3 regions of the Streptomyces sp. NBC_01515 genome follow, and region 1 is predicted to be linked to each of the others. Evidence: riboswitches for the same ligand, from Rfam matches in the RefSeq annotation. Region 1 holds a riboswitch; each other region holds the start of a gene.

What was found. Region 1 has a riboswitch for cobalamin ahead of metE (5-methyltetrahydropteroyltriglutamate--homocysteine S-methyltransferase). Riboswitches for the same ligand answer to the same signal wherever they lie in the genome.
Region 2: another riboswitch for cobalamin. It lies ahead of OG407_RS13825 (cobalamin biosynthesis protein); the one in region 1 lies ahead of metE (5-methyltetrahydropteroyltriglutamate--homocysteine S-methyltransferase).
Region 3: another riboswitch for cobalamin. It lies ahead of OG407_RS02255 (ABC transporter substrate-binding protein); the one in region 1 lies ahead of metE (5-methyltetrahydropteroyltriglutamate--homocysteine S-methyltransferase).

The regions. Positions count from the first base shown of each region.
Region 1 covers NZ_CP109416.1:8,813,349-8,816,615, forward strand. Annotated here, with positions in the region: gene metE (5-methyltetrahydropteroyltriglutamate--homocysteine S-methyltransferase) at 1-1,492, opposite strand, end outside; cobalamin riboswitch at 1,630-1,856, opposite strand; gene meaB (methylmalonyl Co-A mutase-associated GTPase MeaB) at 1,972-2,955, opposite strand; gene scpA (methylmalonyl-CoA mutase) at 2,952-3,267, opposite strand, start outside.
Region 2 covers NZ_CP109416.1:3,123,074-3,126,340, reverse strand. Annotated here, with positions in the region: gene OG407_RS13830 (cobyric acid synthase) at 1-721, opposite strand, end outside; gene OG407_RS13825 (cobalamin biosynthesis protein) at 718-1,659, opposite strand; cobalamin riboswitch at 1,759-1,901, opposite strand; gene OG407_RS13820 (hypothetical protein) at 2,036-2,257, opposite strand; gene OG407_RS13815 (anion permease) at 2,292-3,267, opposite strand, start outside.
Region 3 covers NZ_CP109416.1:584,752-588,018, forward strand. Annotated here, with positions in the region: gene OG407_RS02250 (FecCD family ABC transporter permease) at 1-931, opposite strand, end outside; gene OG407_RS02255 (ABC transporter substrate-binding protein) at 928-1,989, opposite strand; cobalamin riboswitch at 2,043-2,256, opposite strand; gene OG407_RS02260 (universal stress protein) at 2,429-3,267, shown strand, end outside.

The DNA of each region.
Region 1 (3,267 bases):
CGTGCACGAGGACGTCCAGGCCGGTCTTCTCCTGGAAGGAGATGACCTCGCCGATCTCCGCCCTGATCCGCTCCTCGTAACCGGCCGTGTCGATCCGCCGCGCCCTCAAGTCGGCCCGCGCGGTGCGCAGTTCGGCGGTCTGCGGGAACGAGCCGATCGTGGTCGTCGGCAGCGGCGGCAGCCCGAGATGCGCACGCTGCGCCGAAGTCCGCTCGTCGTACGGCTGGGAGCGGCGGCCGTCGGCATCCGTGACCGCGGCGGCCCGCGCCCGTACGGCCGGGTCGCTGGTGAGCGCCGAACCGGCTCGGGAGGCCAAGTCGGCGCGGTTGGCGGCGAGTTCGGCGGTGATCGTGTCGGTGCCCTGGGTCAATCCCTTGGCGAGCGTGACGATCTCGGCCGTCTTCTGCCGTGCGAACGCGAGCCAGCGCAGGATCTGCGGCTCGATGTCCCGCTCGGCGGTCGCGTCGAGCGGCACATGGAGCAGCGAGCAGGAGGCGGCCACGTCGACCCGGTCGGCCAGACCGAGCAACGTGCCCAGTGTGGCAAGGGACTTGGTGAGGTCGTTGACCCAGACGTTACGGCCGTTGACCACGCCCGCGATCAGCCGCTTGCCGGGCAGTCCGCCTACGGAGGCGAGGTCGTCCAGGTTGGCGGCGGCGGCCTCGGTGAAGTCGAGCGCGAGGCCCTCCACGGGCGCCTTCGCGAGGACCGGCAGCGCGTCGCCGAGCCGGTCGAAGTACGAGGCGATCAGCAGCTTCGGCCGGTCCGTGAGGGCGCCGAGGTCGCGGTACGCGCGGGTGGTGGCGCTGAGTTCGGCCGGGGTGCGGTCCTGGACCAGGGCGGGTTCGTCGAGCTGCACCCATTCCGCGCCCGCCGCGCGCAGGTCGGCGAGGACCTCGGCGTACACGGGCAGCAGCCGGTCCAGGAGGGTCAGCGGATCGAAGTCCGTGGCCACCCCGGGCGCGGGCTTGGCGAGCAGGAGGTAGGTGACCGGGCCGACGAGCACCGGGCGGGCGGTCAGGCCCAGGGCGAGAGCCTCCTTCAACTCCGCCACCTGCTTGGTGGAGTCGGTGGTGAAGACGGTGTCCGGGCCCAACTCGGGCACGAGGTAGTGGTAGTTGGTGTCGAACCACTTCGTCATCTCCAGCGGCGCCACGTCCTGCGTGCCGCGCGCCATCGCGAAGTAGCCGTCCAGCGCGTCGAGTTCGACGGCGGCGCGGTGGCGTTCGGGGATGGCGCCGACCATGACGGTGGTGTCGAGGACGTGGTCGTAGTACGAGAAGTCGCCGGTCGGGACCTCGTGGATGCCGGCCTCGGCCAGTTGCTGCCAGTTCGTGCGGCGCAGTTCGGCTGCGGTGGCCCGGAGGGCGTCGGCGTCGACGCGGCCCTTCCAGTAGCCCTCGATGGCCTTCTTGAGTTCTCGGCCCTTGCCCTGGCGGGGGTAGCCGTAGACGGTGGCCCGTGCTGCCGCGGCTGCGGACTTCGGTGTCACGGAAATCTCCTTCGCGAGATATCTCCCTGGATCCCGGTGTCGGGACGTGAGCGCGAAGGTTCGTAGACCGGGGGATGGTGACCGCCCGTGTGTACGCCGACCCGCCCACGAGGTCACCGGGATTCCGCGCGCGAATGCTTCGCGTGCGGGCAGGTGGCAGGTCTTCGGACTTGCGGGCACGGCCTCCGTTTGGACCGGAGGTCACCTACTGGCCGTCGCTTCCCAGGTCCTGTTGTGGGGCCCAGTGCGTATGACGGCGGTCGTTCCCGCTTACCGCTGCGGGGCAGTCCCGGAATCTCACCGGGTTCCCTCTTGCGACGCGTCCGTCTGGCTGACGGGGCGAACCAGCTGCGCGGCCAGCCTAAAGGGTTTGGGGTGGGTGCGTCGATTTTTGGCTGACGGCCGGTGGGGGCTGGTCGCGCCCACGCGGCGGAGCCGCAAATCGATACAGCCCCGCGCCCCTAAAAAACAGGGTGGGGTCAGTTGGGCGGGGTTCCGAAGGCTCGGAGGATTTGCTCGGCCGCCAGGGTTGCTGTCAACTCGCCCTCGCGTACCTGGCGTTCGAGGTCCGGAGCCAGCGCGCGGACCGTCGGATCTGAGTGCAGGCGGCCCAGGAGTTCTTCTCGGACCATCGTCCATGTCCAGTCCACCTGCTGCTCGCTGCGTTTGGCAGCCAGGCGGCCCGTGGAGTCCAGCAGTGAGCGGTGTTGTTCCAGGCGTTCCCAGACCGTGTCCAGGCCGGTGCCCTCGCGTGCGCTGCAGCTCAGTACCGGCGGGGTCCAGGCCGCGTCGGCGGGATGCATCAGCCGTAGTGCGCCTGCCAGTTCACGTGCCGCGCTCTTCGCGTCGCGCTCGTGCGGGCCGTCCGCCTTGTTGACGGCGATGACGTCCGCCAGTTCCAGGACGCCCTTCTTGATGCCCTGTAATTGGTCGCCGGTGCGGGCCAGGGTCAACAACAGGAAGGAGTCGACCATGTTGGCGACCGCCGTTTCCGACTGGCCCACGCCTACCGTCTCGACGAGGACGACGTCGTAGCCCGCCGCCTCCATCACCACGATGGACTCGCGGGTCGCCTTCGCCACGCCGCCCAGCGTGCCGGCGGTGGGGGAGGGGCGGACGAAGGCGGCCGGGTCCACGGCCAGGCGTTCCATGCGGGTCTTGTCGCCGAGGATCGAGCCGCCCGTGCGGGTCGACGACGGGTCCACGGCCAGCACCGCGACCCGGAAGCCCTGTGAGGTCAGCAGTGTGCCGAACGCGTCGATGAAGGTCGACTTGCCGACGCCCGGTACGCCGCTGATGCCGATCCGGCGGGCCTGGCCGCTGTGCGGGAGGAGTTCGGTCAGCAACTCCTGGGCCATGACCCGGTGTTGGGGTTTGGTCGACTCGACGAGGGTGATGGCGCGGGCCACCAGGGCCCGCTTGCCGTCGAGTACGCCCTTCACATAGGTGTCGACCTCGATCACGGGGTGTGCCCGAGGTCGGCGGCCAGGCGCTGTACGAGGTCGTAGGCCGCGTCCGGGATCACTGTCCCGGGCGGGAACACGGCCGCCGCGCCCATCTCCAGGAGGGTGGGGACGTCCTGGGGTGGGATGACTCCGCCGACCACGATCATGATGTCCTCGCGGCCCTCCTCGGCGAGGGATTCCTTCAACGCCGGTACGAGGGTGAGGTGTCCGGCGGCGAGGGACGACACCCCGACGATGTGTACGTCCGCCTCGACCGCCTGGCGGGCCACCTCGCCGGGGGTCTGGAACAGCGGGCCGACGTCGACGTCG
Region 2 (3,267 bases), 5.7 Mb from region 1:
GCAGCCCGTCCTCCTCGTCGATCCCGAGCCCGTGCCGGAACGGCAGCACGCCGTACGTCCGCCGCCCGGTGAGGCCGAGCAGCATCTCCAACCCCGGTTCCAGCAGCGATACATCGCCCCGGAACTTGTTGACGAGGAACCCGGCGACGAAGGCCTGGTCCTCGGGGCTGAGCAGCGCGACGGTCCCGAAGAAGGAGGCGAAGACGCCCCCGCGGTCGATGTCGCCGACCACGAGCACGGGCAGTCGGGCATTGCGCGCGATGCCCATGTTCACGATGTCGGTCCGCCGCAGATTGATCTCCGCGGGCGAACCGGCCCCCTCACAGATCACCGCGTCATACGTGCCCCGCAACTCGGCGAGACAGTCCAACACGGTCCCGAGCAGGGCCTCTTGCCGCCCGCCGTGATAGCCGCGGGCACTCATCTCGCCAACGGGCCTGCCCATCAGCACGACTTGGCTGGTGCGGTCGCTGCCCGGCTTCAGCAGCACGGGATTCATCAGCGCGGTCGGCTCGATCCGGCACGCCTGGGCCTGCATGGCCTGCGCCCGCCCGATCTCGGCACCCTCGCGCGTCACGAACGAATTCAGGGACATGTTCTGCGCCTTGAACGGCGCGACCTTCACACCCTGCCGCACCAGCCACCGGCAGATCCCGGCGGTGACGACACTCTTCCCGGCGTCCGAGGTGGTGCCGGCCACCAACAACCCACCGCCGCTCATGACTTCAGCCCCTTCACCAGCAGCCGCCCGGCGACACTGACCCCGAGCGCGAGCAGACCGACGCGCCGGGACAGCCGTACGGCACGCGCGATGTCCGGTACGGCGACGGCGCGTCCGTCGCCGTTCAGCACGGGCCGGTGCTCGACCCGGCCGCCGTAGGAGAGCGTCCCGCCGAGGCGTACGCCGAGGGCTCCCGCGAAGGAGGCCTCCACGGGGCCTGCGTTGGGGCTGGGGTGTTTGCGGGCGTCGGTGCGCCAGGCGCGGGCGGCGCCGCGCGGGTCGCCGCCCGCGACGGTCGCGAGGGCGGCGGTGAGGCGGGCGCCCGGCCAGCCGGCGACGTCGTCGAGGCGGGCCGAAGCCCAGCCGTAGCGGCGGTACTTGGCCGACTTGTGGCCGACCATCGCGTCGAGGGTGTTCACGGCCCGGAAGCCGACCAGGCCCGGGACGCCCGCGATGCCGCCCCAGACCAGGGCGCCGACGACCGCGTCGGAGGTGTTCTCGGCGACGGACTCGACGACGGCCCGGGCGATCCCGTCGGCGTCGAGGGACTGCGGGTCCCGCCCGCAGAGGTGGGGGAGCCGGGCCCGCGCACCGTCGATGTCACCGGCCTCCAGCGCCCGCCCGATGACCCCGGCCTCGCGCGCGAGGGAGGTCCCGCCGACGACGGCCCAGGTGGCGGCGGCGGTGAGGGCGGCAGAGGCCGTACGGGACGGTCGTAGGGCCGAAGTGGCCGCGGCGGCGAGGGTGATGGTGCCACCGACGCACACGGCGGTGTGCAGGGCGCCCCAGCCCCGGTGGTCGCGCCACAGCACCTGTTCCACGGCGCCCGCGGCACGGCCGAAGGCGGCGACCGGATGCCCGCGGCGGGGATCGCCGAGCAGGTGGTCACCGAGGAGGCCGGCGGCGGCGCCGTACGCGAAGACGCGATCGGCACGCATCGGGTCAGCCGATCGCTGGATCGGACACGGTGCGGGTACGGGACCTCGAACGACAGCCGAGCATGGCGATATGTCCTCACTCAGGGTGTCCACGCCCTGGTTCGACGAGACCGGCGGTGAGAGTTCCTGGCTCCCGGGGGTGTCTACCCCGGTGACAGTGGCGGGACCGCGCCGGATTCGCACCGGCTTCCTCTCCTGCCGCCGTATATGGCTCCGGCAGTCCACCATGCTGTTGGAAGGGCCGTCAACTTGCTGTTGACCTGCGGGGACGGAGTGTGCTGATGCCCACACGCGAGGGATCGGAGGGGTCACGCGGACGTGGGGTGCGGGACGGCGATCCGTCCCGCACCCCACGTTCCGTTCGACTGGCGGCCGGTCAGGCCACGATCAGATAGATCCCGTACGCCACCGCCGCCGCGCAGGCCGCGAAGCAGGCGTACGCGCCGGTCAGGGCGAGGGGCGCGGAGTCGCCCTGGGCGGTGGCGCGTTCGCGGCGGGAGAGGCCGACGATGCCGAGGGTGAAGACGGCCACCAGGGAGACGGTGGCGACGAGGCTGACGCCGAAGACGGAGCCGAGGGCTGCCCAGTCGATGTGCATGCTGATTCGTTCCTTCGTGTCCGGGGCGCGGGGCTCAGACGGCGGCGGCCGGCGGTGTCGCCGGGTCGGACTGCACGATGGGGGCCGGGTTCACGGGCGGCGAGGGGATCGTCGCCGTGAGGCCTTCGGAGAGGGCGACCGACGGGGGCGGCGGGGTCACGGCGGCGATCGCGGTGGTGATCACGCCGGCCGGTTCGTCGATCTCGTTGACGTTCGAGGCGTCGACGACCTGGCGGCGGGAGAGCAGCCAGATGCCGGCGCTGGAGGCGACCAGGAAGACGGCCACCAGCGCGGTGCCCCAGTCGCCGAGGTCGGTCACGGACTCGGCGAGCGCGCCGACCAGCGCGGCGGCCGGCAGCGTCAGACCCCAGGCGACGAACATCCGGGTCGCGGTCGACCAGCGGACGACCCCGCCCTTGCGGCCGAGGCCCGCGCCCATCACCGAGCCGGAGACGGCGTGCGTGGTGGAGAGCGAGAAGCCGATGTGCGAGGAGGCCAGGATGACCGCGGCGGCGCTGGTCTGGGCGGCGAAGCCCTGCTGCGGCTGGAGGTCGGTCAGGCCCTTGCCCATGGTGCGGATGATGCGCCAGCCGCCGATGTAGGTGCCCATCGCGATGGCGAGGCCCGCGGAGAGGATGACCCAGGTGGGCGGGTCCGAGTCGGGGGCGATGGAGCCGCCGGCGATCAGGGCCAGGGTGATGATGCCCATCGTCTTCTGCGCGTCGTTCGTGCCGTGGGCCAGCGAGACCAGTCCGGCGGAGGCGATCTGGCCGGCGCGGAAGCCCCTGTCGGCGGCCTTGCCCCCGGCGTTGCGGCTCAGGGCGTAGGAGAAGCGGGTGGCGAGCATCGCCGCGATGCCCGCGACGATCGGGGCGGCGACCGCCGGGAGCAGGACCTTGGTGACCAGGACGTCGCCGTGGACCGCGCCGGTGCCGGCCGAGGCGATGGTGGCGCCGATCAGACCGCCCATCAGGGCGTGCGAGGAACTGGACGGCAGGCCGACGAGCCAG
Region 3 (3,267 bases), 8.2 Mb from region 1:
CCTGGGGATCGACGACGGTACGGGCGAGGGTGTCCACCCACACCAGGAAGACGGCTCCGGTCAGCGTGGTGACCGGCAGCAGTCGTACATGCCCGGAACCGGTCAACGCACGGGTGACATGCGGCAGGACCAGGCCGACGAAGCCGATCGCCCCGGCGCAGCTGACCAGGACGGCGGTGAGCAGCGCGGTGGCGCACAGCAGGATCAGCCGGGTTCGGGCGACGTTCACGCCGAGGCCTGCCGCTGCCTCCTCGCCGAAGGCGAACGCGTCCAACGTGGTGGCATGGCCCAGGCAGACGACCAGCACGAGCGCCAACGCGCCCGCGCACAGCAGCACTTGACCCCAGTCCGCGCCGGACAGCGAGCCGAGCAGCCAGAAGAGCACACCCTTGGTGGTCTCGGCGTCCGCCGACGTCAGCACCGTGAACGACGTGAGCGCGGAGAAGAGTTGCATGGCCGCCACGCCGGACAGCACCACCCGGTCCATGCTCGCGCCGAGGCTGTGGCTGAGCAGCATCACCAGCCCGAAGGAGAGCAGGGCACCGACGAACGCGCCCGCCGCCAGCGACACCGCCCCGCCGCCCACCCCGAGCACGACCACAGCGACCGCCCCCGTGGACGCCCCGGACGAGACGCCGAGCACGAACGGGTCCGCCAGCGGATTGCGCAGCAGGGACTGCATGACCGCGCCGCACAACGCGAGCCCGGCACCGCAGACGGCGGCGAGCAGCGTGCGCGGCATGCGCAGGTCCCAGACGATGCCGTCCCTGAGCGGGGCGAGCGTGCTCTCGCCGCCGCCGAGGTGGGACGCGATGGACGCCCACACGTCGGCCGTGGAGATGTCGGCGGGGCCGATGGTCACCGCGAAGGCCACGGAGACCAGCAGCGCGATGAGCCCGCCACCCGTCAACAGCAGGGTGCGGACGGTCACTTGGCGAGTCCGAAGTCGCGCAGGCCTGCGGCGACCTGCTCGATCCCTTCGACGGTGCGGATGGAGGGGTTCATCGCCTGGCCGCTGAGCAGGATGTACCGCTTCTTCTTGACGGCGGTGAGGTTGCGGGTGGCCGCGTTGGTCTCCAGGAAGTGGATCTTCGCCTTGGCGGTCTCGGCGGTCTGCGACTTGCGGGTCAGATCGCCGAGGACGATGACGTCGGGGTCGCGGTCGGCGACGGTCTCCCAGTTGATCTGGGGCCACTCGTCGTGGGTGTCGGAGAAGGCGTTCTTCGCTCCGACGGTGCGGGTGATGGCGCCGGGGGCGCCGCAGCAGCCCGCCAGGTAGGGCGACTGAGCGTTGGCGAACCAGTACATGAGGGTGGTGTCGGAGGCGTCGAGGCCGGTGGTGGCCTTGGTCACCCGCGCCTTCAGCTGGGCCACGAGCTGGTCGCCGCGCGCCTTCACGCCCATCGCGCGGGACAGGTCGCGTATCTCGCCGTAGACGCTGTCGAGCGTGAGCGGTGTGCTGCGCGAACCGTCGCCACCGCTGTCGTTGTCCTTGCCCGCGCAGTCGGACGGCGAGACGTACGTCGGCACGCCCAGCTTCTCGAACTGTTCGCGGGTCGCGACTCCGCCCTTGCCGAGCGTCGAGACGAAGGAGGCGGTGACGAAGTCGGGTTCGGCGTCGAGGACCTTCTCGAAGGAGGGGGCGTTGTCGGCGAGGCGCGGCACGCTCGCGTTCGCCTTCTCCAGGCCCTTGAGCACCGGGTCGGTCCAGGTGGCGGTGCCGGCGATGCGGTCGGCGAGGCCGAGGGAGAGCAGGATCTCGGTGGTGCCCTGGTTGAGGGAGACGACCCGCTCGGGGGCCGACTTCACCGTGACCTTGTGCCCGCAGTCGGTGAGCGTGAGCGGGAAGCCCGCGGCGGACTTCTCCGTCTCGCCGTCGGCGCTGTCGCCGTCGGATCCGCCGCACGCGGTGAGCAGCAGGGCGGGCGCGACGAGGAGGGCCGCGGTACGGCGGCGCAGTGGGACGGGGGCGGTACGGATCACGGGCATGCCTTGCCTGTCGGGGCTCGAACGCGGAGCCTGGCCTACGAACTCCCCCTCGCCGAGGGCGAGAAGGTGCCAGCAGGTCTTCGGACTCGGGTTCGTCCGGACGGGGCGCCTTCCCGGCGCGTCGCACACCGGCTCCCTCGGCCGGCCCGCGTCGCCCCAGTGGCGTGGATTGCCCCGCCCGTCCCCCTCACCGCTGCGCGTCAGTTCCGGATTCCCACCGGATTCCCTGGCCTCGGTTGTGGCGCGACTGGCCCGGCCAACGTATCAAGATCGGCGGTCGGCTCCCGCTGCGGGGTGCGGCACGGAGGTGCTCCTGAACCACTGCCGCTCTGTACCGGTACCGCTGGACTTTCCCCCGGTTCCGTCCGACCCCTGTGCGGCACGCTCCGCGCGGCGGATCGTAGAGGCCCCGACCCGCTCGCACGGAGGTCCAACGGCCATGGCCCAACTGATCGTTGTCGGTGTCGACGGTTCCGCGGACAGTCGCATCGCGGCCGACTGGGCAGCAACGGAAGCCGGGTTGCGTGGACTCGCCCTGCGGGTCGTCCACGTCTCGACACTCCCCGACGAGCAACTCCTCACCACCTGGCCCTACTTCCGCGAGCCCTCTCCCGACGCCCTCGTCACGTCCCTCGCGAAGGACCACCCCGAACTCCGGGCCGAGGTGGTCGCCCTCACCGGAGAGGTCGTGCCGGCCCTGCTCCCCCTGACCGCCGAGGCGGACTGCACGGTCCTCGGGCTGCGCGGTACGGGCGGTTTCGCGGGCCTGGCCCTCGGTTCCGTGGCCCACGGGGTCGCCGAGCACTCCGAGCGGCCGGTGGTGCTGGTGCCGAGCGGGTCCGTCCACAGCCGTCGCCCGCGGTCACCGTACGGCGTGACGCTGGGGGTCGACGGCGGCGAACTCCCCGGCGCCGTCGTCGACTTCGCCTTCGACGCCGCCTGCCGACGCGACACCGGCCTGCACGTCGTCCACGCCTGGCGGCTGCCCTCGCCCGCCGAGCACTGGATGCCGTACGCACCGCCCGAGAAGGACCGAGGACGCTGGGAGGACCAGGAGACGCAACGCCTCTCGGACGCGCTGCGGCCCTGGCGGGAGAAGTATCCGCACGTGGGTGTCTACGAGGATCTCCGTCTCCAGAGCCCGGCGGCCGCCCTGGTCCAGGCGTCGGTCCCGGCCTCGGCGGAACTGCTGGTGATCGGCCGCGCGGGCACGACACTCGGGCCCACCCTGCACGCCGTACTGGAACACACCGCGTGCCCGGTGGCCGTGGTCCCCCA